Regions from separate parts of the Streptosporangium sp. NPDC049046 genome, predicted to be linked through region 2. Evidence: riboswitches for the same ligand, from Rfam matches in the RefSeq annotation. Region 2 holds a riboswitch; each other region holds the start of a gene.

The links. A riboswitch is a leader RNA that binds a small molecule or an ion and turns the genes downstream of it on or off. The one in region 2 is predicted to bind cyclic di-AMP.
Region 1: another riboswitch for cyclic di-AMP. It lies ahead of AB0B96_RS11925 (NlpC/P60 family protein); the one in region 2 lies ahead of AB0B96_RS18470 (hypothetical protein).
Region 3: another riboswitch for cyclic di-AMP. It lies ahead of AB0B96_RS06980 (CHAP domain-containing protein); the one in region 2 lies ahead of AB0B96_RS18470 (hypothetical protein).
Region 4: another riboswitch for cyclic di-AMP. It lies ahead of AB0B96_RS01870 (C40 family peptidase); the one in region 2 lies ahead of AB0B96_RS18470 (hypothetical protein).

Annotation. Positions count from the first base shown of each region.
Region 1 is NZ_JBEZEZ010000007.1:125,441-132,902, forward strand. It holds gene AB0B96_RS11905 (ATP-dependent Clp protease ATP-binding subunit) at 1-1,900, opposite strand, end outside; gene AB0B96_RS11910 (Lsr2 family protein) at 2,180-2,512, opposite strand; gene AB0B96_RS11915 (RDD family protein) at 3,799-4,896, opposite strand; gene AB0B96_RS11920 (amino-acid N-acetyltransferase) at 5,125-5,676, opposite strand; cyclic di-AMP (ydaO/yuaA leader) riboswitch at 6,138-6,285, shown strand; gene AB0B96_RS11925 (NlpC/P60 family protein) at 6,291-7,340, shown strand; gene AB0B96_RS11930 (LuxR C-terminal-related transcriptional regulator) at 7,418-7,462, opposite strand, start outside.
Region 2 is NZ_JBEZEZ010000011.1:259,600-267,061, reverse strand. It holds gene AB0B96_RS18485 (metal-dependent phosphohydrolase) at 199-795, shown strand; gene AB0B96_RS18480 (DeoR/GlpR family DNA-binding transcription regulator) at 880-1,680, shown strand; gene galT (galactose-1-phosphate uridylyltransferase) at 1,677-2,756, shown strand; cyclic di-AMP (ydaO/yuaA leader) riboswitch at 2,829-2,965, shown strand; gene AB0B96_RS18470 (hypothetical protein) at 2,969-3,943, shown strand; gene AB0B96_RS18465 (hypothetical protein) at 4,512-4,769, opposite strand; gene AB0B96_RS18460 (hypothetical protein) at 5,294-5,812, shown strand; partial or broken gene AB0B96_RS18455 (IS5/IS1182 family transposase) at 6,297-6,383, shown strand; gene AB0B96_RS18450 (BTAD domain-containing putative transcriptional regulator) at 6,512-7,462, opposite strand, start outside.
Region 3 is NZ_JBEZEZ010000004.1:125,405-132,866, reverse strand. It holds gene AB0B96_RS06990 (sugar ABC transporter permease) at 1-289, opposite strand, end outside; gene AB0B96_RS06985 (extracellular solute-binding protein) at 373-1,722, opposite strand; gene AB0B96_RS06980 (CHAP domain-containing protein) at 2,153-2,848, opposite strand; cyclic di-AMP (ydaO/yuaA leader) riboswitch at 2,867-3,005, opposite strand; gene AB0B96_RS06975 (hypothetical protein) at 3,734-4,774, shown strand; gene AB0B96_RS06970 (DUF6716 putative glycosyltransferase) at 4,866-6,074, shown strand; gene AB0B96_RS06965 (polysialyltransferase family glycosyltransferase) at 6,165-7,462, opposite strand, start outside.
Region 4 is NZ_JBEZEZ010000001.1:446,068-453,529, forward strand. It holds gene AB0B96_RS01860 (M48 family metallopeptidase) at 1-880, opposite strand, end outside; gene AB0B96_RS01865 (hypothetical protein) at 877-1,725, opposite strand; gene AB0B96_RS01870 (C40 family peptidase) at 2,015-2,599, opposite strand; cyclic di-AMP (ydaO/yuaA leader) riboswitch at 2,682-2,841, opposite strand; gene AB0B96_RS01875 (class I SAM-dependent methyltransferase) at 3,181-3,879, opposite strand; gene AB0B96_RS01880 (NlpC/P60 family protein) at 4,113-5,030, opposite strand; gene AB0B96_RS01885 (hypothetical protein) at 5,374-6,006, opposite strand; gene AB0B96_RS01890 (NYN domain-containing protein) at 6,107-7,429, opposite strand.

The DNA.
Region 1 (7,462 bases), on a different contig from region 2:
GCGAGTTGAAGATGTCGGGGTGGGCCTTCTCGATCTCGTCGAACAGGACGACCGAGAACGGCTTGCGCCGCACCTTCTCCGTCAGCTGACCGCCCTCCTCGTATCCGACATAGCCGGGAGGCGAGCCGAAGAGACGGGAGACGGTGTGCTTCTCCATGAACTCCGACATGTCCAGCATGATCAGCGCGTCCTCGTCCCCGAACAGGAACTCGGCCAGCGCCTTGGACAGCTCGGTCTTACCGACACCGGACGGACCGGCGAAGATGAACGAGCCACCCGGACGGCGCGGGTCCTTCAGACCGGCGCGCGTACGGCGGATCGAGCGGGACAGACCCTTGATGGCGTCGTCCTGGCCGATGATCCGCTTGTGGAGCTCGTCCTCCATGCGGAGCAGTCGCTGGGACTCCTCCTCGGTGAGCTTGAAGACCGGGATGCCGGTGGCGGTCGCCAGGACCTCCGCGATGAGCTCCTCGGTGACCTCGGCGACGACGTCCATGTCGCCGGCCTTCCACTCCTTCTCACGGCGCTCGCGCTTGAGCTGGAGCTGCTTCTCCTGGTCACGCAGCGCGGCGGCCTTCTCGAAGTCCTGCGCGTCGATCGCGGACTCCTTGTCGCGCCGCACGTTGGCGATCTTCTCGTCGTACTCGCGGAGGTCCGGCGGCGCGGTCATGCGGCGGATGCGCATGCGCGAGCCGGCCTCGTCGATGAGGTCGATCGCCTTGTCCGGCAGGAACCGGTCGCTGATGTAGCGATCGGCCAGCTGCGCGGCGGCCACCAGGGCGCCGTCCGTGATGGAGACGCGGTGGTGTGCCTCGTAACGGTCGCGCAGGCCCTTGAGGATCTCGATCGTGTGGCTGAGGCTGGGCTCGGCCACCTGGATCGGCTGGAAGCGTCGCTCCAGCGCCGCGTCCTTCTCCAGGTGCTTGCGGTATTCGTCGAGGGTGGTGGCCCCGATGGTCTGCAGCTCGCCTCGGGCCAGCATCGGCTTCAGGATGCTGGCGGCGTCGATCGCGCCCTCGGCGGCACCCGCGCCGACGAGCGTGTGGAGCTCGTCGATGAACAGGATGATGTCGCCTCGGGTGCGGATCTCCTTGAGGACCTTCTTCAGCCGCTCCTCGAAGTCACCGCGGTAACGGGAACCCGCCACGAGGGCGCCCAGGTCGAGGGTGTAGAGCTGCTTGTCCTTGAGCGTCTCCGGCACCTCGCCCTTGACGATCTTCTGGGACAGGCCCTCCACGACGGCGGTCTTGCCGACGCCGGGCTCTCCCACCAGGACCGGGTTGTTCTTGGTCCTGCGGGACAGGACCTGCATGACCCGCTCGATCTCCTTCTCCCGGCCGATGACCGGGTCGAGCTTGCCCTCACGGGCGGCCTGCGTCAGGTTGCGGCCGAACTGGTCCAGCACAAGGGAGGTCGACGGTGCGGCCTCGGTCGGACCGCCCGCGGCGGCCGGCTCCTTGCCCTGGTAGCCGTGGAGCAACTGGATGACCTGCTGCCGGACCCGGTTGAGATCGGCTCCCAGCTTCACCAGCACCTGGGCGGCGACGCCCTCGCCCTCACGGATGAGGCCGAGCAGGATGTGCTCGGTGCCGATGTAGTTGTGTCCCAGTTGCAGGGCTTCGCGGAGCGACAGCTCAAGGACCTTCTTGGCACGCGGGGTGAACGGAATGTGCCCCGACGGCGCAGACTGACCCTGGCCGATGATCTCCTCGACCTGCTGACGCACACCTTCAAGACTGATGCCGAGGCTCTCCAGAGCCTTGGCGGCAACGCCTTCACCTTCATGGATCAAGCCAAGAAGAATGTGCTCCGTACCGATGTAGTTGTGGTTGAGCATCCGGGCCTCTTCTTGGGCCAGGACGACAACCCGCCGTGCGCGGTCGGTGAACCTCTCGAACATCTCGTCGCTCCTCACAGAGCGGTCAGGCAGGTCCGGGATATCCGAGCCCTGTCATCCCGCATGGTAGCCCCGACCCGGCGACCGCTCTATGCAGAAGACGTTCCCCGAGCGCAGGGCGTTCACCCTCCATCCAACTACTTATGGGGGGTGCGATGTTCCCGCTACGCCGCAAGCGAACGACGTTTGTCTTCCAGTAAAACGCATCATGCGGTCATGGCCGCCACCGGACCCCACCGTGACCGCCATAACCGCATGATTCACTCGATCTACTGAGCCGATCTAGTGAGCCTGCTCGTACTGCTCGACGATCTTCGAGGCGATCCGACCGCGCTCGCTGACATTGAGTCCGTGAGACTTCGCCCACGCCCGGATGTCGGCGCTCTTCTCTCGCGTGAGTGCCCGCGCTCCGCCTGCGCGGCGGCGGCGGGGAGCCAGGGCGCCGGAACGGCGGGCGCTCTGCACGAAAGGCGACAGGGAGTCGCGGAGCTTCTTCGCGTTAACGTCACTCAGGTCAATCTCATAGCTGGTGCCGTCAATCGCGAAGGCGACAGTCTCATTGGCCTCGCCCCCATCGAGGTCGTCGATGAGAATCTCCTGGATCTGCTTGGCCATCTACACAATCCTTTCGCGGAGTATTGTTTCATTCGCAAGCTAAACATATACCCGCGATCGAAGAGCGGCAATTCCAGGAGCTCGGCGATTCTCACAGGCAACCGAGACTCACCGGTCGAGCCTCCGGTGGATCAGCTCTTCTGCGACTCGGGGTCGGGCCGTTTTGCCGGACGTCGGCCGGCGGCTTCACTCCGAAGTAGCTTGACGACTCCGAAGATGAAGGCCCCGCCGACGACCGCCGGGGGTATCAACGCGGACAATACGTCGTACATTCGCCCTCGCTCCGCACCGTGGGTGGCTTTCTGGGGACCATGAAAATGTGGCGGCGGCTCTCCGGGCCTCGCGAGCGCACCCGATCGCTGGAACCGCCCATAGATGACCATAGCGCCACCGACCGGCGACACGCGCGCAGGGGCGACCATGCCGTCTTCCTCCAGCCTAATGCTTCTCTCCAGCTCTCTTACCGGTTGTGGTCGTAAAGGCACGAGGAAAAACCAGGTGGACGATCAGGTGATCATCATCGTCGCCGTAATACCAATGCCGCGCGGCTTCCGCGCCGCTGCGCCATCGACCTCCCGGCGACGAAGTCCCTGCTGAAGGGGGCTGTCCGCCGGGATGAACAACACCTTGCCATGGAGCCTGAGATCGCCGCCGACGACTTCATCGCGAGAATGCCCTCCGTCGACAGAACGCCCGGACGGGGAGCTGCTCGCTTCATCACCTCGGTGTGAACCGATGTGACACAAGTGTATGGAACAAGACGGATCTTCAACACTTTCTTGCCAAGAGTACGACCCACTCTGGCACGGAGTACATAGTCGTAGACCGTATAACCACCAAACACGATGCACTCCTCAGACAACCTCGCCAACACCGGGCGCCCCGATCCGGATCCGTAAGAAGGTCTTCACCGGCTGCCCCGAACACACGGCGGAAGGCGAAGAAGAGAATCCGACGCGAGGTCACCGAGGATGCCGGAGGCGCGCGGCGCCGACCATTCGGCGAGTAGTGCACGAACCCCCGACGGGGACGGATCCGGCATTGACCCCTCATAGGGCGCCCAGGGCGGACGTGAGCCCGTTGTGGGCAACGTACGCGAATATTCCGGCGAGCGGGTCGAGACTCGGTCATAACTTCCCCCGCGTTGCTCAGGGCGCGGCAAATGGTTTTGAGGCTTCCGCGCCCCGGCCCCCGAGACCCTTACGGACCCCTAAGGGCCCCCGTTTTCTCACCCGCGCACGAAAACGGGGCCGGCGGTTGAACCGCCGGCCCCGTTATTCAGGGGACTACTTGATCTTGACGACGACCGTCCCCGCCACCTTGTCGTGCAGGGCCTGCTGCAGCGGCTTGTCCCACAGCAGCCACAGGACGTTCACGAGGCTGAAGATGTTGAAGAGGAAGCCTACGAAGGGGATCCAGCTCAGGAACTGCGGGCCGAACATCACCCCGGCGCGCTTGACCGCCATGTCGGAGCCGAGCCCACCGGGCGGCAGGGCACTGCCGACCGGCACGACCTTGATGCCCATGACCATCTTGCCGACCGTCTGGCCGCCCCTGCTGAGCATGAGGAACTCGTAGGCCATGTAGATCGCCGCGCTGACCAACGCGATGAGGAGCCCGGCGAGGAAGGTCCCGCTCCCCTCCGTGATCGACGTGCCGTCGAAGGTGGGGGCGGTCACGAGCATCGCGGTCAGCACCAGGCTGATGATGACCCCCGGGATCGCCAGGATGATCCCGTCGACCAGCCTCGCCAGCAGACGCTGCCACCACTCCGCGAGCGGGGCGGGCGCCCCGGGAGGACCGCCGTACGGCTGGCCGTAGCCCTGCTGCCCGTAGCCGGGCTGCTGGCCGTAGCCCTGCTGGCCGTAGTCGGGCTGCTGGCCGTAACCCTGCTGGCCGTACTGCTGCCCGTAGTCCGGCTGCTGACCGTAGCCGGGCTGCTGGGCCCCCTGCTGGCCGTAGCCCGGCTGCTGGCCGTAAGCCTGCTGGCCGTAACCGGGCTGGGACTGCTGACCGTAGCCCGACTGCTCGTGGGACGCCTGCTGGCCGTAACCGGGCTGCTGCTGCCCGTACGACCCCGTCCCGCCCTGCTGGCCGTACCCGCCGGTCCCGCCCTGCTGGCCATAACTGGGCTGCTGGCCGTAACCCTGCTGCTGGGACTGCTGGCCGTAGCCGGGCTGCTGCTGCCCGTACGACCCCGTCCCGCCCTGCTGGCCGTAGCCCTGCTGCTGGGACTGCTGCCCGTAGTCGGGCTGCTGGCCGTAACCCTGCTGGCCGTAACCGGGCTGCTGGCCGTAGCCCTGCTGCCCGTAACCCTGGCCGTAGCCGGGCTGGCTCTGTCCTGGGCCGGTGTTCGGCTGTGAGGCCTCCGACCGATATCCCATGACCGTTACGTCGGGATCGAGTTCGCCAGCGGCTCGACCCGCGTTGTGCTGTCCGTAATCCGGGTGTCCCGACGGTGTGCGATCGCGGTCGGGATCATCCTGTGGATACGGCGGCTGTCCGGTGCTCACCGCGTCACCTCACTTAGACTGCGCATGTGGCAAATGTCAGACGCACATGCTTGCTGCTGCACAAGGTATCGACATAGGTATCGACAGTCACCTTTCCGATCAGTCAGCTCCAAAGTCATCACAGTCGGGCTCACGTGTCAGGTGGAGCAGCATCCGGGTGTTTCCCAAGGTGTTGGGCTTGACGTGCTCCAGATCGAGAAACTCCGCCACGCCCTCGTCGTAGGAGGCGAGAAGCTCCGCGTAGACCGCGGGAGCGACGGGCGTGCCCTGGATCTCGCGGAAACCGTGCCTGGCGAAGAAGTCGACCTCGAAGGTGAGGCAGAAGACCCGGCGCAGGCCCAGCTCCGCGGCCGTGCGAATGAGGGCGGAGACGATCCGGTGGCCGATTCCCATCCCGCGACGGGTCGGATCGACGGCCACGGTGCGGATCTCGGCAAGATCCTCCCAGAGGACGTGGAGAGCCCCGCAGCCGATGACCGCCCCCTCGGCGTCGGTGGCGACCCAGAACTCCTGAACGTCCTCGTACAGGGTGACGGTGGCCTTCTCCAGCAGGCGGGGGCCGACGCCGCCGTAGGTGTCGACGAGCCGCCTGATCGCGCGGACGTCCGGGGTCCGGGCACGACGGACCGAGACCTCGGCGGCCTTGGCGATCTCCGCGACCTCGGCCGCCGCGGGCAGGGGCGGGTCAGGCTCCGCCCCCTCGGGTCCCGCGCGTCGCTCCCCGCCGCCCGGGGTGCTCACGACCGGCACGGGAGAATGCTCAGCAAGCTGCTCCATGACCGTTCAGCGTACGTCCTCACCGGTCTTCAATTACGGCTCCTCCTTAACTCGCGGCACACCCCCCTCACATGACCGCCGGTAATCGCTTTACCACACTGGGCGCGCGGCATCTCACGTGTGCCACAACTCACCTTTGGTACGGTCCCGGACCTGGGAAGACCTTCCCCGCACCCCCCGCCGGGGAGGTAAAGGCAGCGTAATGGCCATGTTGATCATATTGACATGTGATCTTTCCGTGACACTTCAGTTGCGGAACCTCCACTGAATTCGCAGTTCTGGTTGAGCAGGAACCACGGGTGCACTAATCTCCGTGCTCGATGTCAGAGACGTAAAAGCCTGACCCGCCGAATCCCTCACCACGGGGAACCGGGGACCCACCACGTCCTTGGGGGTGAATCCGAGTGCCACCGGCGCACTCGGTAGGGCTGCCTCCGGCCCGAACCCGTCAGCTAACCCGGTAGGCGGCCGAGGAGAGGAGCCCGTTGGTGAAGCGCGAGCGCGACCGCGGAGGAAAGAACGCGGGCGACGACGCCCGCCGTCGAGAACGCGCGCCGCGCGGGCTGCGCCGCCGCATGGCGGTGATCGGCCTGGCATTCGCCACCCTCACTCTCGGCACACCGACGGTCGCGGCCACCGCCGACCCCGAACCCAGCCTCCAGCAGCTGGCCAAGCAGGCCGAGAAACTGCACGAGGAGATCGGCGTCCTCGCCGAGCGGTACAACGGCGAGCGGGTCAAGCTCAGGCAGGCCCAGCGGGCCGCGGAGAGCGCCGAGAAGATCCTCGCGTCGAGCGAGTCGGAGCTGGCCTCCCGTCGCACCAAGGCCACCCTCCTGGCGCAGAGCACCTACATGTCGGGCGGCCTGAACTCCGGACTCGCCTTCACACAGGCGACGGACCCCGACACCTTCCTCGATCAGGCCACCACCAACTACGCGCTCCAGCAGCAGCAGAGCGAGGAGGTCGCCCAGGTCGCCCGGGCGATCGAGGCCGCCGAGCGGGCGAAGGCCGGCGCCAAGGCGAGGACGTCGGAGGTCAAGAAGCTCCTGGCGGAGATCGACGGCAACCGGACCAAGATCGAGCGTCTGGTCGCGCGGGTCGAGAGCGACCTGTTCAGCGAGGTGCGTGCCAGGGCCGTCGGCAACAGGGGCGCCCGGGTGAAGACCAACGTGCCCATCGTGGGAAGCGGCAAGGCCGCGGAGGCGACCCGCTGGGCGCTCACCCAGCAGCTCAAGCCGTACGTCTGGGGCGCCGAGGGTCCCAACTCCTTCGACTGCTCCGGGCTGGTCATGTGGGCCTACCAGAAGGTCGGCATCAGCCTGCCGCACTACACCGGCGACCAGTGGACCGCCGGCACCCACGTCTCCAGGAAAGAGCTACGCCCCGGAGACCTGGTCTTCTTCTACAGCGACCTGCACCATGTCGGGATCTACATCGGCGCGGGCCTGATGGTCCACGCGCCCCGGACGGGTGACGTCGTCCACATCACCACGATCGACAACCGGCCCTTTGTCGGAGGCGTCCGCATCGCCGCCTGAGCGTGCCCCACCCCGCCCCCCTGCCCTGTCCGCACGCGTGCCCGGCCCGACCTGCCGGGCACGCGTGCGGTGCCGTGTCAGATCAGGCGACGGCGTGCGGCCCAGGCGACGGCCTCGATCGC
Region 2 (7,462 bases):
TCGCCCAGACCTTCACATTCCTCCTGGAATGTCCGTCGCACAAGGCCTGGACGGCGATCCGTCCGGCTCCGGCGGACCGTATTTCCCCGGCGTTTCCCCCGTCTTGACGTTCCCCACCCGTTGGATGGACGCGTGACCGGGCTCCTCACCCGTCAGGCCGGACTACCGGCTCCGTCACCGGACTCTAGGCTCCGTCACATGAGCGAGAAGCTGATGGCCCGCTGGCGATCCCTCGCCGGCGCGGGGGCCGACCCCCTCGGCCGCGAACTGATCACCCGGTACGACGAGCCGCACCGCAGGTATCACACGACCGCCCATCTGGAGGCGGTGCTCACCCATGTCGACGCCCTCGCCGACCACGCGGGGCGCCCGGACCTGGTACGGATGGCGGCCTGGTTCCACGACGCCGTCTACGACCCGCGGCGCGCGGACAACGAGGAGCGGAGCGCGAGGCTGGCCGAGCGCGCGCTGCCGGAGCTGGGGGTGCCCGCGGAGGATGTGGCGACGGTCGCCCGGCTGGTCAGGATGACCGTCACGCACGCACCCGCGTCCGGCGACGCGGACGGGGCCGTGCTGTCCGACGCGGACCTGGCGATCCTGGGCTCCTCCCCCGACGTCTACGCCGCCTACGCGGCGGCCGTGCGCGAGGAGTACGGCTTCGTCCCCGACGACGTGTTCAGGGCAGGAAGGGCCGCGGTGCTGCGCTCGCTGCTCGATCTTCCGGTGATCTTCCACGTCGCCGATCTGGAGGGGGCGGCGAGGGCGAACATCGCGGCGGAGCTTGATCGACTGTGAGCGGCCGGCCAGCACAATCCAACAACCTCCCCCACCTGGTCGTGGTATTTTGGTGGAATCTGATGGATTAAGGGGAGTGAGGCGATGCTCGCCCAGCAGCGACAGCAGGCGATCCTGGAAAGGGTGCGCGGCAGCGGCGGGGTCAGGGTCGCCGATCTCGTCCGGGAGCTTGGCGTGTCCGACATGACGATCCGGCGCGACCTCGAGGTGCTCTCCGAGCGCGGCCTGGTGGAGAAGGTCCACGGTGGCGCCACCGCCGCCGGGCCCGGCTCGACCGAAGAGCCGGGTTTCGCCGCCAAGTCGGTGCGCCAGCAGGCGGAGAAGGAGACGATCGCCCGGCACGCCGCCCGGCTCGTCCGGCCGGCCACCGCCGTCGCGCTCTCCGCGGGCACCACGACCTGGACGCTCGCCCACCACCTCGTCGACGTGCCCGAGCTGACCGTGATCACCAACTCGATCCGGGTCGCCGACGTCTTCCACCGCTCCCCCAGGGCCGACCAGACGGTCGTGCTGACCGGCGGGGTCCGCACCCCCTCCGACGCGCTGGTCGGTCCGGTCGCGGTCTCGGCGATCCGCGGCCTGCACGTCGACACCCTCTTCCTCGGCGTGCACGGTATGAGCACCCGCGCCGGGTTCACCACCCCCAACCTGCTCGAGGCCGAGACCAACCGCGAACTGGTCGCCTCCGCGCACCGCCTGGTGGTGCTCGCCGACCACACCAAGTGGGGCACGGTCGGCATCAGCACGATCGCCGAGCTGGCCGAGGCCCACATCGTGGTCACCGACTCCGGCATGACCGAGAAGGCCCGCGAGGAGCTCGCCGCCTCGGTGGGCGAGATGATCATCACCGACCCCCAGCGCGAGAGCGAGATCGCCGGCCGATGAAGCGTACGATCACCCACCTGGCCGACGGCCGGGAGCTTTTCTACTTCGACCGGCGCGACGACGCCGACCGCACGGCACCCGACCGGCGCGACCTGCCGCCCCGTCCCGCCGCCTCCGAGCTGCGCTACGACCCGCTCACCGAGGAGTGGATCGCGGTGGCCGGGCACCGCCAGGGCCGCACCTTCCTTCCCCCCGCCAACGAGTGCCCGCTCTGTCCCTCGACTCCGGGCAATCTCACCGAGGTCCCCTCCTCCGACTACGAGGTGGTGGTCTTCGAGAACCGGTTCCCCTCGTTCTCCGCCCAGCCGGGCGACCACCGGCCGATCGGAGGGTTGAGCGAGGTCCGTCCGGGGGTCGGCAGGTGCGAGGTGGTCTGCTTCACCTCCGAGCACGACTCCGCGTTCTCGCGGCTCTCCCCCGAGCGGGTCGAACTGGTCATGGAGGCCTGGGTCGACCGTACGGCGGAGCTGTCGGCGACGCCCGGCGTGGAGCAGGTCTTCTGCTTCGAGAACCGGGGGGCGGAGATCGGCATCACCCTGGCCCACCCGCACGGCCAGATCTACGCGTACCCCTACGTGACCCCGCGCACCAGGCTCACCCTCGGGGCGGCCGAGCGCCACAGGGAGCGGACGGGCGGCAACCTGTTCGCCGACGTCCTGGCCGCGGAGCGTGCGGCCGAGATCCGGGTGGTGGGCTCGAACGAGCACTGGACGGCCTTCGTCCCCGCCGCGGCGCGCTGGCCCGTGGAGGTCCACCTCTACCCGCACCGCAGGGTCCCCGACCTGGTCGCGCTGGACGCCGGGGAACGCGCGGCGTTCGGCCCCCTCTACACCGACGTGCTCCGCCGCCTCGACGGGATCTTCGGCGTGCCCATGCCGTACGTCGCGGCCTGGCACCAGGCACCGGTCTCCACCGGCCGCGATCTGTCGTACGCGCACATGGAGCTGTTCAGCATCCGCCGCGCGCCGGACAAGCTGAAATACCTCGCCGGGTCGGAGTCGGCGATGGGCGCCTTCGTGAACGACGTGTCGCCCGAGGCGACAGCACAACTGCTGCGCTCTGTTGTCACGAACTGATTACCGCTTGGTCTCGTCTTGAGGTCGCATGACCTGCTGTTTACCACTACTATCCTTCCCACATCGGCTGTAAACGCTGATTTGCCTAATCCCGGGCACCTTGCCCGGGAGCCGGGGAACCACCGCACCTGGGGTGAAACCACTTCGGTGGAAGGGCTTCCTCCAGCCCGAACCCGTCAGCTAACCCGGTAGGCGTAAGGAGAGGAGAGTGCGTGGCGGCCCCGTCCCCCACGTTCCGTCGGCGTGCGTCTCTGGCCCTCTGCCTGAGCTCGATCGTCGTGTTCACCATCGGCGCCCCCACCGCCGGAAGCGCGGACCCCAAGCCCACCGAGGCCAAGCTCCGCGCCGAGCTGGCCAAGCTCGGCAAGCAGGTCGACAAGCTGATCGAGACCTACGCGGCCACCCGCGAGTCGCTCAAGATGGCGCAGAAGGCCGAGATCGTCGCCAAGCAGAACCTGGAAAAGGCCGAGAAGACCTACGTCGAGGCCAAGCGGGAGGTCGACTCCATCGTCCAGTTGCGCTACCAGAGCAGCGGCGGAGGGCTGCCCGCGCTGATGTTCTCCGGCGACATGGGCGCCGCCGCGGTGATGGAGCAGCTCACCGCCCAGCAGGCCGCCCACCTGGAGGGCTTCGTCAACAGCATCGACCGCAGGAAGCGGGCGGCCGAGACGGCCGCCAGGCTCACCGACGAGATCGGCGACGAGGCCAAGGAGGTGCAGGCGCAGCGAGAGAAGGCCGAGAAGCTGATCCGCGACATGAAGAACAAGCTCGACCGGCTCGCCCCCACCGGTTCCGGCCGTCGCGCCGACGGCAGCTGGGCGCCGCAACTGCCCACCGGCCCCGACAACATCACCGACCGCACCCGGATCATGCGCGACGCCGTCATGAGGCGCTTCAACCTGCCGTACTCGGTCGGCTGCTACCGGGCCGTCAACGACGGCGGCGAGCATCCTCTGGGCCGCGCCTGCGACTTCATGATGAGCGCCGGTGGCGCGATGCCCACGGCCGCCAACCTCGCGCTCGGCGACGAGATCGCCGCCTGGGCCATCAAGAACAAGGCCAAGCTCGGCGTGAAGTACGTGATCTGGCGCCAGCGCATCAACCACGGCTCCGGCTGGAGGTTCATGTCGAACCGAGGCGGCATCACGGCCAACCACTTCGACCATCCGCACATCTCGATGTACTGAACCACCAGACTTCTGCCCTGCGGTGATCTTGTCGCAAGGTCCTCTCAGGACGCTTCGCGGACTTCCCGCTTCATGATCTTCGGTTGGCGCGCGATAGAGCGTAGGGCGGCGGAGTCCTGCACGGACGCGCAGGACGGGTTCCCCTGGACGAGCAGGTCCTGAGTCCGACCAGTTGATCGAGTGACGGATGGGAGGTGGCCCGGTTGCGCCCGTAGGTCACCCGGCGCGGCAGGGGGGCGACCAACGAAGACAGATTGGAGGCCGGCTTTTCGCATCCGGCACCACCCGGTCACCCAGCGGTTCCCGAGCCGGACGACGCCCTCGCCGGATCCATCGGTCCCGGGCCCAGGCACTTGCGGCAGGCGAACCTTCCCTCGTCCAAAGCCGCACCGCTGCGGCTTCTTGTGATGAGAACTCATCCACCGGAGGCTCCGCGTCTTTCTCTCCGGCCTTCGGCGAGTTCTCCCGAAAGGCCCGAAACGCCACGGGCGGCGTACCGGATATCCGCAACTGCCCGAATTATTTCTCTGAGATCACCTCATCATCGAGGCGCATAACCATTGGTTATTCAATCCTTACGGAAAGAGCCTTTGCTGTTATTGATGGCCGGGGCGATCAGCGCATTCCCGTCGAAGCCATTCGTATAGAACGCTTTGATCTTGATTAGCGTTACCCTCGTCCGAGCGTGGTTCCTGAAGTAGCCCACCGCCCGCACGTCTGCCGGGTGTCGGAACGCATACGTGTTGGAGCTTTCATGAAATCCGGTGCCGGTGTGAGCATGGGTCTTGATCCGAACCATCTTGACGTCGGGAGGCACGACCGTCACGGGTTCGGAAAGAAACGATCGGTCACCTTCCAGGTCGCCGGCTCGCAGTGGCCCGCTTGAGCCTGTTGCAGGACCGGGCGCGGGTTCAGCCGAGATCAGGTTCCACTGGTCGATCCAGGCACGGGCCCGACCATGTCCGCACCGTCATCACCTGGCGCGCAGGACCCGGCAGGATCCAGCGCCCGTATGCCGACCATATTCTCTGAATATACCAAGGTCGTATAGATTTCGGTCGGCGCAAAACTCGAAAAACGCTTGAAGGGAAGGGAATTGTAGCGACCAGCAAGCAGAAGAGGATCGCAGGCGTCGTGTCCGTTCTCGGCGTTTCGGCTGACGTCGTTATCGGGGCAGCGCCGAAATGCGGATGTGCGAGGGCCACGTGCTCAGCGCCCGCGCAGCCAGCCGGCTCCATCTTCACCCGGCTCGACGCTCACCCTTCGGCCTGACCACGCTTCTCGAAAGTACCTGCCGACCGGTCAGATGATCGTTTGTCCAGAAACGCCTTGCATGGTGAAGGAGAACCAGTGCGACCCCTTACGCGATTCCGGCTTCCCACGATCGGAGTGGCTCTCACCGCCGCCCTCGGAGCCGGGCTGCTCGTGGCACCCGCCGCACACGCCGCACCCAACCAAAAAATCAGCTACGTCAAGCGAGTCAAGCCGGTCCAGTCCGTGATCACCTATGTCGCGATCAAGGACCACCGTGGCCGGAATTACCCGATCAAGGTGACCACCACCTGGGCCTACAAGTCCTCCAAGTCCGCGCAGCTGCGGTCCATCGTGATCCGCGAGAACGGCTTCCCCAAGGGCGGGTGCATCTTTCCGGACCTTTACTTCGCGAACGCGAACAACTGGGAGGCCCAGCGGGGTAGATACGGCAAAATCTGCGACGGCGGCTCCAAGGCGTATTCGGTCATGAGAACGGTCAAAGTGCGCGGCGGCAGCAACTTCGGGCAGCTCTGGATCCGGACTCCCAACCCGAGCCACCCTGGCTGCTGCGGAGCGCGGCAGTACACCATCCAGTACAACCTCGCGAAGCGCTGAGCCTCCTCAGCCCGACCTTTTCCGAGTACGGCGAGAGCCGCGATCGGGAGCAGCATGGTCAGAGCACCGGAGAGCGCCGGCCCTCCGGTGCTCCCGGCCGGCTCGATCAGCGGCCCGCCCGCGGCCGGCGTCGAGCCGGTCGTCCAGAACGCGACGACCTGCTGCTCCTCATGCGCCTGGCCACCCGGCTTTGCTTGGCTGAACGGGTGCAGCGTCCTCACCTGATGACGCTGCGGACCTTGGAGGCTCCTTATCGAACGGCCTGCCTTCGGTGTGCGCGTCGGTCACGCCCTGAAGGCTTGCCGGATGCTCCAGTGCATCCGCCAGGTGCAGCGGATAGTTGATGTGGCGGGCCGGCGCGACCGCCTCACGCGCGGGGGGAGACAGGCGCGCGGTTCCTCAGCCATCTGATCGCCCAATGGCCGCACGACGAGCATGAGACGGCACGGGGGCCCGGTTGCTGGAGGAGACGCAGGTCAAGGACGACTCGATCGGTCAGGTCGAGTGGACCGTCAGCATCGATTCCACCATCGCCCGCGCCCACCAGCACGCCGCCGGAGCCCGTAAAAAGGGGACGACGGCGGGACGATCGATACGAAGCAATCCCAAGAACCGGCAGGCGGCACCTGGCCCTCTATGACCGCCGCCGTCTGATGGCGGTCATCCACGGCGACATGTCGCCGAGAGCCTGGCCGCCCTTCACACGAGCCGGGAGTCCAGCGTTCTCACGCCATTCTCGTGCGAGATCCCGTGGAACAGTTCACGGGCCTCCTCCCAGACGGCCCTGGCCGTGTGATGGTCGCCGGCGGCACTGTGGGCGTCGCCGAGGGCACGGAGCGTCCGCGCCAGGTAGGGGATCGAGCCGCGGGTTCGCCACACCCGGACCGAGCGTTCGAGAGTGGCGATGGCGGCGGGCAGGTCTCCTTCGGCCAGGTTCAACTGTCCAAGAACGCTGAGCGCGTCGGCGAGATAATGGCCGAAGTTGCCGTCCTCGCTGTGGGCCAGCGTCAGTTCGGCGGTCGCCCTGGCCCGCTCGTCCCCGACCGCGGCGAACAGCTTCGAGAGGTAGAGCAGCGAGAACGTCTCCAGATAGCGGTAGTGCAACCGCCGTGCCATTCTCAAGGAGCTTTCCAGCAGTTCCTGGCCGCCCGTGATGTCACCGCAGAACGATTTCGCCGCGCCGAGGAACTGGGTGATCGTCGTGGTGTAGTGAGCGTTGCCGAGCGCCTCGGCGACCTTCGTCGCCTGCTCCAGGACCGTGAGCGCCCCTTGAGGGTCGTCCTCGCCATGGATGATCGCCATCACGTGATAGGCCCGCGCCTGGCCGCCGAGGTAGTCCGCGTCGGCGGCCGTCCGCAGAGCGCGCTCCGCCAGGGCGAGCGCTTGTGCACCACCGTTCCCATCGGCCGTCATGCTCCAGGCCAGGGTCGCCAAGGCATCGGCCGTTCCGACCGGATCGTCCAGCATGGTGAACAGGTCGAGGAGCTGTGAAGCGCCGGCCCGCATCCGTGTCATCGCCGGTCCGGGGCCCGCCGGTGAGCTCCAGGTGGTGACCTCCAGGAGGCCGCGCATCAGCACGGCCTCGCCGCGCTTGTCGCCGGTCTCGCGGCAGAGGGCGAGCGCCTGCTCGTGCATGCGCTGCCAGCCGTC
Region 3 (7,462 bases), on a different contig from region 2:
CCGCGTTCCAGAAGGCCTCGTCGGTGATCAGCTCGATGTAGTTGTCGAGGCCGACGAGAGTCTTGTCTCCGGCGAGCTCCCAGTCGTGCAGGGAGACCCAGAGGGTGTAGCCGAGGGGGAAGACGCCGAAGACGGCGAAAAGCAGGAAGTACGGGGATACGAGGAAGTAGGGGGTCGCCCGGAGGTCGAAGCGAGACCACCCACCGCCCTGCTTCGGTCCGCGGCGCCCGCCGGACCGGCGGGGGCCGGGCCGTGGCGGCGCGGCCGGGGAGTCGACGTGCAGTGTCATCGGTCAGAGCCTTTCAGCGGGGGCAGGCGACCGGCCCGGCTGCGGGATCGCCACAGCCGGGCCGATGCGGGGCGGTACGGGGATCAGCCCGCTGCCTTGACGCCGGCCTCAAGGAACTTGGTCCAGGCCTGGTCGTAGGGGACCGAACCCTGGTCCATGCCCTCGAGGACCTTCTCCACCGCGGTCTTGACCTGGGCGTGCTTCTCGCCGAGGAAGACGGGCAGCAGGTCCTTGACCGAGGCACCGAAGATCTGGCCGGTCGGCGCGTCGTTGAAGAACGGGTTCTTCAGGTCGGCGACCGCCGGGTCCTGCTGGGCGGGGATGGAGCTCGGGAAGGCCGCGGCCTCCTGGAAGGCCATGACGTGGCCCTCCTTGCCGGTGAGGTAGTTCAGAACCTCGGCGGCCTCCTTGGGGTGCTTGCTCTGCTTGGGAACCGCGAGGTAGGAGCCACCCCAGTTGCCCGCGCCGCCGGGCACGGCCGCGACGTCCCACTTGCCCTTGTTGTCGTCACCGGCCGCACCGGAGACCACGCCGAGCATCCAGGCAGGGCAGCCCATGGTCGCGAAGGCGCCCTTCTTGATCGCGGCGTTCCACGGCGGGGTGAACGAGGCGAGCTTGGCGGTCAGACCGGCCTCGCTGAAGTCCTTCACCGTGTCGAAGGAGGTCTTGATGGCCGGGTTGCTCTCGATGATGAGCTGGTTGTTCTTGTCGAAGTAGGCGACGTTGCCGTTCTTCGGCGCCTCCTGCGACAGGATCACGTTGTAGAGCGTGTTCGGGCCGTCGAGGAACTTGGGATCGGTCTTGCCGGGGTTGGCGGCCTTGAACTTCTCACCGATCGCCTTGAAGGCGTTCCAGTCCGGCCAGAGCTTGCCGACCTCCTCGCGGTCGGTGGGCAGGCCCGCCTTCTCGAACAGGTCCTTGCGGTAGCACATGGTCATGCCACCGATGTCGGTGCCCAGGGCGAAGAGCTTGTTGTCGGCGTTGATGCCGTTGTCCCACTTCGCTGCGGGGAAGTCGGCCTTACGGCTGTCCAGCCCGTACTCGGCGAGGTCGGTGAAGAACTGCGGGCGGGCCTTCATGAGACCCATCGCGCCCTCGTCCAGGGCGATGATGTCGGCCGCGCCGCTGCCCGCCTGCAGGCGCTGGAGCAGTTGCGGAAGATAGACGTCCTCGAAACGGTCGGTCAGGTTCTGGTACTTGACCTGGATGTTCGGGTTCGCCGCGTTCCACGTCTCCACGGCCTTGTCGTAGCCGAAGTTCTCACCGCCACCGAAGGTGTGCACGGTGATGGTTACCGGCTCGGCCGGGGCGGAGGAACCGCCCTCCGCGGCGGGTGCCGCCGGCTCGCTGGAGCTACATGACGTGATGGCCAGGGCGGTGGCCGCCATGACCGCGACGGCGGCGAGCTTGCCGTGTCGCTTGTTGTTCAACATTCCGGACCCCTCTCAGGTGGTCGCCCGAACTTCATTGGGAGGCGACATCGCGGACCGGTCCCCGACAAACGCGGTCGTCGCGACGAGATCGTTCCTCAATGTGCTTTTGGGAGCGCTCCCACGAAGAGTGGACGATGGGCAACCAGGACGTCAATATGCCGAAACTCAACCGTTACATCCAGCCGCTTTAGGTGGGACTTTTGGTGTGAAAAGTCGACATACCTCCCACAAGGGTGATTGGGAGCGCTCCCATCTCACGGGCATACCAGTTGGGGCATTTCGTGGCCGTGCGGGGCTCGCGGAGGGGAGAGAGAGGGGCGGGCGGGGTGGAATATGGAATATCGTCAGGGGCACCGCTCGAACGAGCGGTGCCCCTGGGAGTGTGATGACCGGTCCGCGTTCACCGGCGGGGGGCCGGGGCGGCCGGAGGTCAGTCCGAGTAGACCGGGTAGCCGTAACCGACGACCTGGGAGACGGGCCTGACGCGCTCCTCGACGGCGCCGTTGCCGGTGTTGCCCTCGATCGTGGTGATCGTGCCGTTCCCGTTGTCCTTCTTCACGAAGCCGACGTGGTCGATGCCCTCGATGCTCTTGCCGCCGGCCCAGTCGAAGTAGACGACGGCGCCGGGAGTGGGGGCGGTGCCCCAGTGTCCGTTGTTCTTGAACCACTTGGCGTGGGCGACGGTGTAGGCGTCCCAGCCCATCGTGGGGCGGATGCCGGCCGTCTCGCCGACCCAGGAGACGAACATCGCGCACCAGGGGGCGTTGGCGTACTCGTACACGCTCTTGCCGCCGTCGCGGGCCATGGTCTCCTTGGCGCGAGGGCTCGAAACGTACCAGGACTGGAACTTGGTTCCACCACCCTGGGCGTTCTCGCGGACACCGATCTGCTTGGAAGCGATGTCCAGGATCTGTGCGGCGGAGACCTTGGGAAGGCCCTCGGCGATGACCTGCAGGGAGGTCTTCGCGGCCCCGGCGTCCTGCGCGCGGGTGTCGGCGGGCGGTGCGTTCACGACGCCGTGGCCGTCGGCCAGAGCCGCGCCGGTGGTGCCCGTCGCGAGGACGGCGCAGGCGCCCAGGACGGCGCAGACGGCGCGGGGGGTGGAGGTGAGGCGATGCTTGGTCATGCGGGGGTTCGACTCCTTGCTTCGCTTCCATACCGCCTACCGGGTTAGCTGACGGGTTCGGGCTGGGAAGTGCCCTACGACGCATGAGTGCGTTGATTCACCCCAGGAACGTGGTTCCCCGGTTCCGCAGACTTCGCGGATTCGGCGGCCGTGCTCACCGACGGCGGAAGGTTCCGCCGGGTGGAGCGCGGTCGGGCAATGTGACGGCAATGCACAGATCTGTATAGACCTAGACAATTGCCATGAACAGGACGAACGTACGACAACCCGGCAGACGATTACAAGTGGGACACATTGCTCTGACTTGGTAATACGTCCCAAATGAAGGGGTACGGCGGGGTGCCGCCTGGCGAGGGAGGGGGGAGTCGATCACGCCCCTCCGGCGCCGGGCGCACCTTCCTCCGGGGGTGGAGGGGCGTCCGGGATCCCCCGCGTTCACGGCGATCCGGGTTTTCCCGACCCGCCCGAGAGGTGTCGGCCAGGGTGTGCTACCGCGCGTGGGGAGCCCTTCCGCCGAAGATCATATAATCACCATTTTTTAGAACAAGTATTCGATGGTAAAAAGTATGCGGATGGTAGGAGTTCTCCCATGGAAGTGCCGGAGAGCGCACACGGGGCCCGGCGGCTCACGACCATGCCCGAGGAGGTTCTCGCGGCCTCCAGGTGATCGGGGTCCACGGCCGGCGCCTCCCCGCCCGGCCCGCGACGATGAATCGTCGTGGCCCCGCCGACGCCGGCCCGCCCGACGGACATCCGGTCGTATCCGATCTCGGACGGTGGCGGCGGAGAGGTAAAGACCAGAGAGATCATCTGCAATCTCGCGTGGTCGGTTGTTCACCCGCAGTTCCCTGCTCCTTAAGGCCACCGGGTTAGGTTGTGCCAGTCGTGAACGGGTCATCGCCCGGCGTGGAGGACGGTCGAGACCACGCGCGGGAGCAGGATTCGACCATCGCCTGGGTGGAGTCCCCGCTGCAGATGCTCTGCGCGGTGGAGGCCCACCATGCCGGGCTGCTCGGCGCCCGCAGCCATCTCGTCCCCCGGGCGAAACTCCGCCCGCTGGCCGTGACAGGCCGCGAACTCGGCCGCCTCACCCTGCCGAGAGGGCTTGAGCTCACCCCGGCGCGCCCGGACATGCCCCGGCCGCGCCGGGGGGAGACCTGGGCGGTGGGCGACGCCTTCTCCGGCAAGGTCCAGTTCCGCTGGCTCACCGCGTCCCCCGGCCGGATCGTGATCGTCGACGACGGGCTCGCCACCATCAGGCTCCTGGAACTGCTCACCGGCAGGACGGGAACGCCCCTGCTGAGGGCGAGGGGGAAGGCGGGGAGGCTCAGGACCGTCCTCGCCACGGCGGCCGGGCTCAGGCTGCGCGCCGCCGCCCGCGCGGGGCGGTTGTCGATCTTCACCGCGCTGCCGGTGCCCTCCGACCTGGCGAAGGCCGTACGTGCCAGGGGAGTCGAGCTGGTCACCCACGACTTCGCCTGGTTGCGGTCCCAGCCGCTGCGAAGGCCCCGCCCCGCCGAGCGCACCGTCGTCCTCGGCACCTCGCTGGTCCGCAACGGCCTGATCCACCGCGAACGCTACTTCGGCTGGCTGGCCGGGCTCGGATCGGCCGAGCCGGTGGCCTACTTCCCGCACCGCCGCGAGGACCCCGGCGACCTGGCCCGGGTCGGGGAGCAGCCGGGAATCACCGTCTACGACGGCGGGATCCCCGCCGAGATGACCCTGCGCGGCCTGGCCGCCGAGCAGCGGGTGCTGAGCCTGCCGTCCACCGCGGTCACCTCCCTGCGGGTCCTGCTCTCGGCCCGGGGGGTCGCCGTGGAGACGGTGGACGTTCCCGACGAGTGGTGGACGGCCGAGGCGGCGCCGTCACTGCGCTCCCACCTGTCGAGGTTCGCCCATCACGACACGGGAGTCACCGGGTCATGACCCGACGGCCGAGGCCGGGCGGGCTCGCCGCTCGCGCCACGCACACCGTGCCCGTACACGAAACCGGGGAATTCCCCGCCGGAGGTTTTCTTTGAAGGTCCTGGCCGTGGCCGACTCCGACTCCTACCTGAAGTGGGCGGCCTGCCTGCTGCGGGACCTGCCCGCAGGCTGTGAGTCGGAACTGGTGGTCGTCCGCACCCCCATCACCCCTTCGCCGGCGCAGATCCACGCCGCCGTGGCGGGCTCGGCGGCAGACCCGCCGGTGCTGTCGGCCCGCGCGCTGCGCCGGGCCGCCGAACGATTCAGACCCGACGTGGTGCTCGTCGCCTGTACGGGACCGGTGGTGGACGTGCTGACCGCAGACGTGCTGACCGGGCTGCGGCCCCGGCCGGTGTTCGTCTCGGGGCTGCCGGGCATCTCCGTCCCCGCCACCGAGAAGGCGTGGCTGTTCCGCAGCGGATGCGACCTGTTCGTGCTGCACAGCGGCCGGGAGGTCGAGGAGTTCTCCGAGATCGGCGCCAGACTGGGCGGGGGCGGCCAGATCGGGCTGGCCAGGTTGCCGTTCCTGCGCGGTGACGCGGAGATCGCCGCCACCGGGCCGCGCGACCGGGTGGTGTTCGCCACCCAGGCCAAGGTGCCCAAACGCAGGGAGGAGCGCGAACGCGTCCTGCTCGCCCTGGCCGAGCTGGCCGGAAGGCGGCCCGACCTGGACGTCGTCGTCAAGCTTCGGGCCCTGGACACCGAGCGTCAGACCCACAACGAGCGCTACCACTACCAGCGCCTGTGGCAGTCGCTCGCCGAGGAGGGCCGGGTGCGCGCCGAGGCCGTGCGCTTCGCGGTGGGGCCCATGCACGAGCACCTGGCCCACGCGGTGGGCTTCGTCACCGTCAGCTCGACCGCCGCGCTGGAGGCGATCGCCCAGAAGGTACCGCTCCTGGTGCTGTCGGACTTCGGGGTCGGCGCCGAGATGATCAATCTGGTCTTCGAGGACAGCGGCCTGCTCGGCACCCTCGACGACCTCTCCGCCGGGCGCTTCCTGCACCCGGACGACGCCTGGTGCAAGGTCAACTACTTCCACCCCGGTGGCGAGAGCGACTGGGTGTCGCGGATGGTCTCTCTGGTGGGAAAGGCTCGCTCCGGCCGCCTCGCCCCGGCGATGTCCCTGCTCGAAGGTCCCGAGTACGCCACCGCCCGCCGCCGCGCCCGCATGCGCGTGGAGGTGCCGCCGAACATGCTGCGCGTCGGCTACCGCGCCAAGCGCCGGATGCGCCGCTACCTCAAGGGGTTCGGCCGACTCTAGAGCACCGGTCGGGGTAAGGGCCGGGCGATGTCCGGCCACCGGGTAAAACCGCGGTTCGCAACGGATCGGCCTGGCCGCGTCCCATGTCGATCAACGCTCCTGCGCGGTTACCCGACCGTCTCCCTGGGGGAGCGCCTTCGACAGGCGGTCGCGGAGCCTGCCCAGCGGGCTTCGCTCCCTGGGGGCGGCGGCCGGGGGAGCGGTGATCAGATCCAGGGCGCCGAGACGCTGGCGCTTGAAGTAGCGGGCGGTGCCGTGCGCCTCCAGGTAGGCGGTGGCGCTCTCGCGAAGCCCCGGATACACCTCGGCCCGCATGCAGTAGCCGACCGCGCTCACCAGGGCGGGAAGATCCACCGGCGGCGGTTCCTCCAGCGAGCCGTCCGCCGACAGGCGCGGCAGCAGGGCGTCGGCGATGGTGGCCGGGATCCGGTTGCTGTTCTCGTACGGGGTGAGCCGCTCCAGGACCGATTCGACGCCCGACGTCGCCACCGGGAGCCCGAAGTACCGGCTCGCGGTGATCAGGGCGGTGGAGAAACAGCCGACCACGAGCTCGGGCCTCAGCCCGGCGAAGCACGACTCGGCGGGTACGGTCTCCGCCACCACGTCGAGCTCGACGCCCAGCTCGGCGCCCGTCTCGCGCAGCCGCTGGGCATGCCTGCGCCCGGCGGCCGGGTGGGGCTTGAACAGCACACCGCGAAATCCCCGGGCGACGAGGCCGCACAGCATGTCGGCGTGCAGTCGCGCCTCCTCCTCGGGGGTGATGATGCCGAGGGCGGACAGGTACTGTCCGAGAATCATCGCCCGACCCGAACGCGCGTCCCCGGTCTCCCCGCCGACCTTCCCGATCACGTCGAGGAAGGCCCGGCAGGGAAGGGACTCGGCGGGAACCCCGTACTCCGACAGCAGCAACGGCGTGAGGCCGGGCACCAGGTCGAGGTGGAGCAGGCGCGTGATCCGCCCGGAGATCTCCGACGGCAGCGGGTCGCGGGTCGGGCCGTAGCTCATCAGGCCGTCGGAGTAGACCGTGATCGGACAGTCCCTGACCAGCCCTCCCAGGGTCCTGGCCGGGGGAACCGCGACGGACTCCAGGATCAGCTCGGCGGGACCGTCACCCAGTGCCAGACGCGAGGCGACCAGGCGGCTCAGCATCGGCACCTCGACGACGCGGGCCCTCCAGTCCGAGGGATGCAGCGGGGCGATGATCTCGTTCCACGAGTGGAGTTCGTCGAAGCGCGGGCGCAGCGCGGCAAAACCGGCCGCCTCGTCCAGGGGCGGGGTGATCTCCGGGATGGCCGCGTTGTTGGACACCAGCAGGATCCGGCGCCCTTCGCGGGGACCGAAGCGGCCGTCGTCGATCGCCGCCGCCAGCGTCATCGCGCCGAACAGGG
Region 4 (7,462 bases), on a different contig from region 2:
TGCCCCACAGCACGTCGTCCGCCTTGGCGTGGCCCAACTCGTGCGCGACCACCAGCTCGACCTCGTCGGCGGGCGCGCGCAGCAGCGTGTCGTAGACCACGATCCTGCGGGTCGCGCCGAATCCGGAGACGTACGCGTTGAGCGCGGTGGTCCGCCGGGAGGCGTCGGCGACGAGCACGTTCTCGACCGGCACGCCGTCCCTGTCGGCCATCGCGAGCAGGTCGTCGCGAAGTGGCCCGGCCTCCAGCGGCCTGAAGTCGTTGAAGACCGGTTCGATGAGCACCGGGTAGGCGAAGGAGGCCGCGACGGTCAGGACGAACGCCCCGGCCGCCGCGGGGATCCACCAGCGCCGGTAGCGTCGCGCCAGGCCGATCACCGCCACCACCATGATCGCGGTCAGCCCGGCGCCGATGCCGGTGCTCTTGGCCCGGTCCGCCGCCCACGCGGGCCATGCCTGGGTGGACAGCCCGAAGTCGCGCAGGTAGCCCTCCGACCACATCCCCAGGGGCCAGCGCAGGATCGCCACGGCCACCGACAGCGCCAGCACGCCGAGCAGCGTCCGCAGCCACCACGGCCCCGGCAGCCGGTCGACGAGCCGCGCGCCCAGCGGGGTGGCGATCAGCACCCCCGCCACGACCAGCGTCAGGCCGAGCGACAGGTAGCCGGGAAGGCTGACCAGCGCGTCGAACGTCTCGGCCCTGGCGATCTGCTCGGCGGTGAAGTCGCGGGCCGGATCAGGGGTGACGGGCGGAGCTCCGTCGGGCAGCACGCTCCAGGGCGTGGTGAACGCCACGACCGCCAGCGTGACCGCCCCCAGGCCGGCCGTCGCCCATCCCGCCGACCGCACGCCCGAGGGCGCGTCCTTCGTGCTCAGCGTCACGTGAGTTCCTTCCCGAGGTAGTCGCGCCAGGATGCGGTGAACTCGGCCGGCGACAGGCCGAGCGCGCTCCCGACATCGCTACCGTAGAGCCTCACCAGCGCCTTCTCCCCGAAGCGCTCCGCGACGAACCGGCAGGCGAGCCACGCCTCCTCGTACGCCTGCGCGAGCCTCGGCGCACCGGGGGCGAAGTCGGCCGGTCCCGGCAGACGCTCGGGCAGGACGCCCGCGCGCACCTCGGCGGCCAGCTCGGCGGCGGCCGTGCGCACCGCGATCCCGGCGTCGCGGTAGCCCACGTAGTCGGCGAAGCCCTCCGACAGCCACATCGGCACCCGGCCACCACGGGTCGCGCCGGTGGCCACGTGGGCGAGCTCGTGGGTGATCACCACGTCCCTGCCGGTCTCGGTGAGCCTGGCGTATCCCGAGGGCAGGACGATCACCCGGTCCGCGGTCGCCATCGCGGCCAGGCCGCGGGTGCTGCCGGCTCCGGCGAGCGTCGCGGCCTCGGCGTCGTCGGCGGGAAAGAGGATCACCGCGGGGACCGGCCCCCAGATCTCCGCGATCGTCGCGCGGGCGCGGTCGGCCCTCGCCGCCAGATCCCGCAGGACGGCGTCGGGGACGCCGTGGCCGATCACGAGGGAGTGCTCGCCCGTGACGGTGACGGCGGCACCCGGCCACAGGTCGCGGAGGTCGCCCGGGTCCCGGAGGAGGCGCCGGGCGTCGTACGGGCCGTGCGGGAGGAGCGGGGCGGCTCCGGCCAGGAGGGGGCCCGTCCCGGCGAACGGACCGGCGCTCATCAGCGCCAGCATCCCGGCGAGCACGGCGCGGCGCCCTTTCGGGACGGACATACGAGCCGATGGTACTTGACCGGCATCTCGACCGGCATGGAGCGGCCCCGGCCCTCCTGGTGGAGGGCCGGGGCCGCTTTTCCGTGCTCGGGCGTGTGCTTTCGGCACGCGCTTTCGACGCGCCTCCGGCGTGTGCCCGGACGCGGGCTCGGGCTCCCGTACTCGGGCGCGGTGCTCAGGCACCGTGCTCGGGTCCGGCGCTCGGGCGCCGTGCTCGGGTCCGGCACTCGGGTTCGGAGTTCGGGAGCCGCGCTCGACGCGGTCCCGGGTCCCCCACCCGGGCGCGGGCTCAGGCTCCGGGCCGTGCCGCTCCGGCGAAGGAGGACTTGTAGTAGCCCGCCAGCTTCACGACACGAACCGTCTTGCCACTGCTCGGCGAGTGGACCATCCTGCCCTTGCCGACGTACATGCCGACGTGGCCCTTCCCGCTGAAGAACATCAGGTCACCGGGGCGCAGTTTGCTCCACGAGACCTTCTTCTTGATCGCCCTGTACTGGCTGTGCGTGACCCTGGGGAGGGACACACCCGCCTTCTTCCAGGCGTACCGGACGAGCCCCGAGCAGTCGAACGCTCCGGGCCCGGAGGCTCCCCAGCGGTAAGGGGTGCCGATCTGCTTCTTGGCCGTCGAGACCGCCTTACCGGCCCGTACCTTCTGTCGTGCCGCCTTGCTCATCTTGGCCTTGGCCTTCACCTTGGCCTTCGCCGTGGCCTTGGCCTTCGCCGTGGCTGTGGCCGAGGCCTGAGTGACGGTCTTGGTGGTGCTTTCGGTCTTCTCAGAGACGCCGGCCGCACTGTTGACCAGGATCTCGGGAGGACCGTCCGCCGCCTGCGCCGCCGTGGGCCCGAGGGTGACCGCTCCGGCTGAGGCGGTCAACGTGAGGGCGATACCGCCGAGGGAAAGGCGGAAAAGGCGCGACAGACGAGGGTTGTGCAGGGTGCTGGACAGGATTTCTCCTTGGGGCTTCCACTGATGCCTACCGGGTTAGCTGACGGATTCGGGCTTGGAAGATGCCCTACGGCATAAACATGCCGATTCACCCCTGGCCGCAGCGTGCTGGGCCTTTTGGGTCCCCGGTTCCATGCCTCCTGGCTGCATGGATTCGGCGGGCCGCCGTAATGATCTCCACCCCCGGGTGGGGGCACGGCGGCCGGCTGGATTCTTATAAGGGAACCGGCCCGAAGACCGACATTCGCCGCGACGGCGTGGCTTGCACGTCGCGACGCCAGAAGTTACCCCGATCCCCAACGTTCGGCAAAGCATTCCCCAAATCCGGGAGAGCCGACACCCTTCTTGATCTTCCTGTTATCCCTGCTTAATGGCCATTTATGCTAATGAGATATGACCCTCGTCACATCCTTCGCATCACGCCCGGCAAATCACGGTTTCGTAATGTTCGTCACACTCATCGCGATCCACTGATGATGGACCGTTCCCGGACGGTCGGCCGGACGCTCTCAGCGCCTGACACAGGTGTAGGCCCCGTAGATCGACTGCTGGAAGTCCGCCTCGACGATCTCGAAGCCGGCGGCGTCCAGCATCGGTTCGAGCAGCCATCTGAAGGTGCTGTACTCGGTGCGCAGATGCTCGGCGTAGTCCTCGCGCGTGTAGCCGAGCGCGGGGTCGTCCGCCGCGCCGTCGAGCCAGCGGCCGAACACGGCGTCGGCCTCGTCCGGCCGGAAGTCGAAGATCAGGTCACGCAGGCGCAGGACGCCCCCCGGCCGTACGATCCGCGCGACGCGGTCGAGCGCGACGGCCTTCCAGAGGTCGGGGAGCTGATGGAGTGCGTGGCGGGTGTAGACCGCGTCGGCGGGCGGCCCGGTGTGCTCGTAGGACAGGAAGCCCGCCCGCACGCACTCGACGGCGGAGAGCCCGTTCTCGGCGGCACGGGCGGCCAGGAAGTCGTGCATCGCCGGGGAGACGTCCACCGCCACCACCCGCGAGAACCGCCGCGCCGCGGCCAGGGCGAACTGTCCGGTCCCCGCGCCGAACTCCACCACCGTCGCGCTCTCCCCCACGCCGTGCCTCGCGAGCACGGCGAGGTCCTCTTCGGGGTCGGGCCTGCCCTGCTTCCGGTCGAACCCGGCGACGAACGCGGCGTCGAGGTGCTCAGGTCCGGCGTACGCGAGCTCGTCGGGTATCCATGGTTTGATCATGTTCCGATGCTCGCAGCAGCACCGCGCCCGGCACATCCGGTTTTTCCCGGCACCTCACCCGGCCGGGAGCCGCGCCGTCGCCTCGCAGGCCACTGCGGACGGAGCCGCCGTGGGGCCGCTGAGCCACAGGGGAGCACCGGGGGACCGCCTGGGGCACCGGGCGCCACCGGGGAGCCATGGCGGCCACTGACGGCCACTGACAACGCTGCAGGGCAACGCTGCGGGGGCAACGCTCAGGGGCGGACGGCTCCGACGATGCGACGGCCGTAGGACGACAGCGGAACGGTCTTGACGACGTCGCCCGTCTGCGGGGCGTGCACGATCTGGCCGTTGCCCGCGTACATGCTGACGTGGCCGAGGCCCTCGCTGAAGATGAGGTCGCCGGGCTGGAGGTCGCTCAGGGAGACCTTGCGGCTCGCACCCCAGCTCCACTGCTCCCAGGTCGTCCGGGGAAGGGAGACTCCCCCGTTGCGCCAGGCGCTCTGGACCAGACCGGAGCAGTCCCAGCCGCTGGGACCCGTGCCGCCGTACCGGTAGGGCTTGCCGATCTGGGCGAAGGCGAACTGCAGGGCGGCGCGGGCGTTGCCCGAGGCTGAGCCGGTGTACTGGACCCCGGTGCTCTGCGGGTTGCCCACCTTGAAGGCGTTGAGCTCGCGCAGGAGCTTCGTCTGTGCCCTCACCATCTTTTCGGCCTTGGCCTTCTCCTCGGCCAGCTCGTCCCGCGTCTTGTCGGCGTCGACCAGGGCCTTCTTCGCCTCGTCCCGGCCGATCCGCAGCGCCTTGGTGGCCTCGTCGAAGGCGTTCAGCGACTGGGCGCGGGAGGTGGACATCTGGTCGGCGGCCGCCAGGCCGCTCAGCAGGGCACCGGGGTCGGACTGGTAGATCATGCCTTCCCAGCCGTTGATCGACCCGACCTGGTAGCTGCTGACGGCCATCGAGACGAGCTCCTTGCGCAGCCCGGCGACCTGCTTGTTCTGGCGGGTCAGATCGGCGTTCAGATCGCCGTACTTCTTCCTGGCCCGCTTCCACTTCTCCGAGGCCTGGTTGTACTTCTCGACGATCTGGTCGGCCTGCTCGTTGAGCTTCTCCAGCTTCTTCTTCGCCTCGGCGGGGGTCGGCCTCAGCTGGGCGGACGCTCCGCTCACCGGCATCGTCAACAACGCGAGAGCGAGCCCTACCGCCACCGGTATCCGAATCAGTCCAACCGGCAAACCCGCCACGGCCACGTCAACGCCTCCCGACTGCACCAGACCTGCGGCGAATAGTACAGAAGAAGTAATGGTTGACTCACCTTTTCACCGGGTTTGCTCCTTGTTCGCAGGTGACCGCTTTACCCGCGGCCGACGGTTTTCTCCCCGGAGGGCGTCGTCGGCCGCGGGAGACGGCCCTGTCAGGAGCGGTACCTCGGCCGCAGGGGGGCACCGCGGGAAGCGCCCTCTGGGAACAGGTGGTGTCCCGGCCGCGGGAAGCACCCCCGCCGGTACTCCGGTCGCACTACCCGCAGGCGGCGATGTCGCAGATCTTGGCGGTCATCCTCCTGGCGTCGCGCAACTGGACGCTCCAGTCCCCCTTCCCCGGCTTGTCGTACTCCCCCGCCCAGAGATAGACCAGGACGGCGTTGCCCTTCCTGACCAGCACGCTCCGGTCACCGCCCACCCCTGCCTTCCTGCCGTAGTAGACCTGGCCGGAGATCCTCAGCGCCTCGTCACCGAGCCCGGTCAGGCGCGAGGAGGCGTAGCGGTAACTCGCGCCGGAGTCGGTCCTGGCCGCGCACTTGACCAGGGCGGCACGCACCTGGGCGACGGCCGAGGCGGCCGAGGCCCGTGAGCCGTACAGGATCACCTGCTCGACCTTCATGAAGTCCGGCACGCCGGTGAAGGTCACCGTCCGGGCGGCCACGCGGCCGGTCGCGGCCAGTGTGCGCCTGTCGCACGGGTTGACGGCGAGCCTGGCCTTCGCCGAGTTGCCGACCGTCCAGTTGGTCTCGGGATCGTTGTCCTTCTTGGCCGCGTCCTTCTCGTACAGCAGGAAACCCCTGGGAATGGCGGCCGCCTCGGCCGTCGCGGGGGTGGTGACGGTCGCCCCTGCGGCCAGGACGGCGAGGGCGAGCGTTATGATCTTCTTCATCTGGACCCTTTCAGCACGGAGACCCCCGCCTTCAGCCGTGGGGAGAAAGTCAACGAATCGAGCCTCCTGGGTGATCCGATGCCCCACGACCTCAAAAGGTTTACGCGCGGCCCAGACGTCTGAGAAGAAGCACCGAGGGCACCGGCCTCGCGCCCATCCTGCGCACCGACTCGGCCACCTCGCGATCCGAGGAGACCACCGCGATCGCGCGTCCCGCGGGCTCGGCGCGGACCAGCTGGCGGATCAGGTCGTCGGCGATCTGGTTCGGGGCGCTGAACAGCACGCGCACCCCCCTGGGTGCCGACACCGGGACCGGCCCGTTCAGCTCGGCGCCGTCGAAGACGCAGGTCAGCTCGGTGCGGGTCTGCGCGTAGAGCGCGCCGAGACCGGTGAGAAGGCGGCTTCGCTGGTCGGCCAGGGTGAACGTTCCGTAACCGGCCTTGGTCACGTTGTAGCCGTCGACGATCAGATGGATCTGCGGCAGCGCGAGCAACTGGTCGAGCAGGGCGGGGTCGTCGTCGGCGAGCGCCCGCGCGGGAACCGCCTGGACCCCCTGCCTGCCCGGCGCCACCGAGGCGACCGAGTCGGCGGGACGGTGGATGCCCGAGGGCAGGGCGAGCTCCCTGCGCAGCCCGGCGGCGGCGTCCTGCAGGGCGTCGAGCAGCATCCGGACCTTGGTGTCCTCCACGCTGCGGCCCTCGCGCGCGGCCCTGCGCGTCGACTCCAGCTGCCGCTCGGCGTCGGCGAGCCGCTCGCGCAGGCGGCGCAGCTCGCTCTCCACGGTGCTGCCCGCCGAGAGCGCGGCGGCCTTGGCCTCGTCGGCCACCTCCTGGGCCGCGGCGGCACGCGCCTCGGCCGCCTTGGTCCGCTCGCGGGCCTCGTGCAGCCTGCGGCGCAGGTCGGAGACCTCCGAACGTGAGGTCTTGAGCTGCTCGCGCAGCCGCTCGGACTCCTCCTTGGCCGCGGTCTTCTGGGCGGCCAGCTGCTCGCGCAGCCGGGAGACCGTCTGCTCCTGGGCGGAGCCCTCGGCCGCGACGGCCGACCTCTCCAGCTCGGCGCGGGCCGCCTCCACCATGTCCGCCCAGCCCGGCGGCCTGGTCAGGTATGCGGCGGCGGCCACCATGACGGGCTCGGCCGCCGGCGGGACCGTGCCCTCGGCCAGGCTCGCGACCAGCTCGGGCCAGCCCGCGGTCAGCGTCTCCGCGACCAGCTCACGGAACTTCTTGTCGACCTCCAGCTGCGCGGCGATCGGGGCGCCGCCCAGCCTGGCCCTCTTGCGGGGATCGAACCTGGCGATCCCCTTCAGCGGCAGTGGCACCGAGGCCGCGGGCATCGAACCGAGGATCTGGGCGGCCAGCTCCACGACGTGTAAGCGAACCTGCTCGGGTAACGGACGAGACAGGCCCTCTCCGGCTGAACTCATCACGGCCCCTACTCGGATCGGTCTTCACGTCAA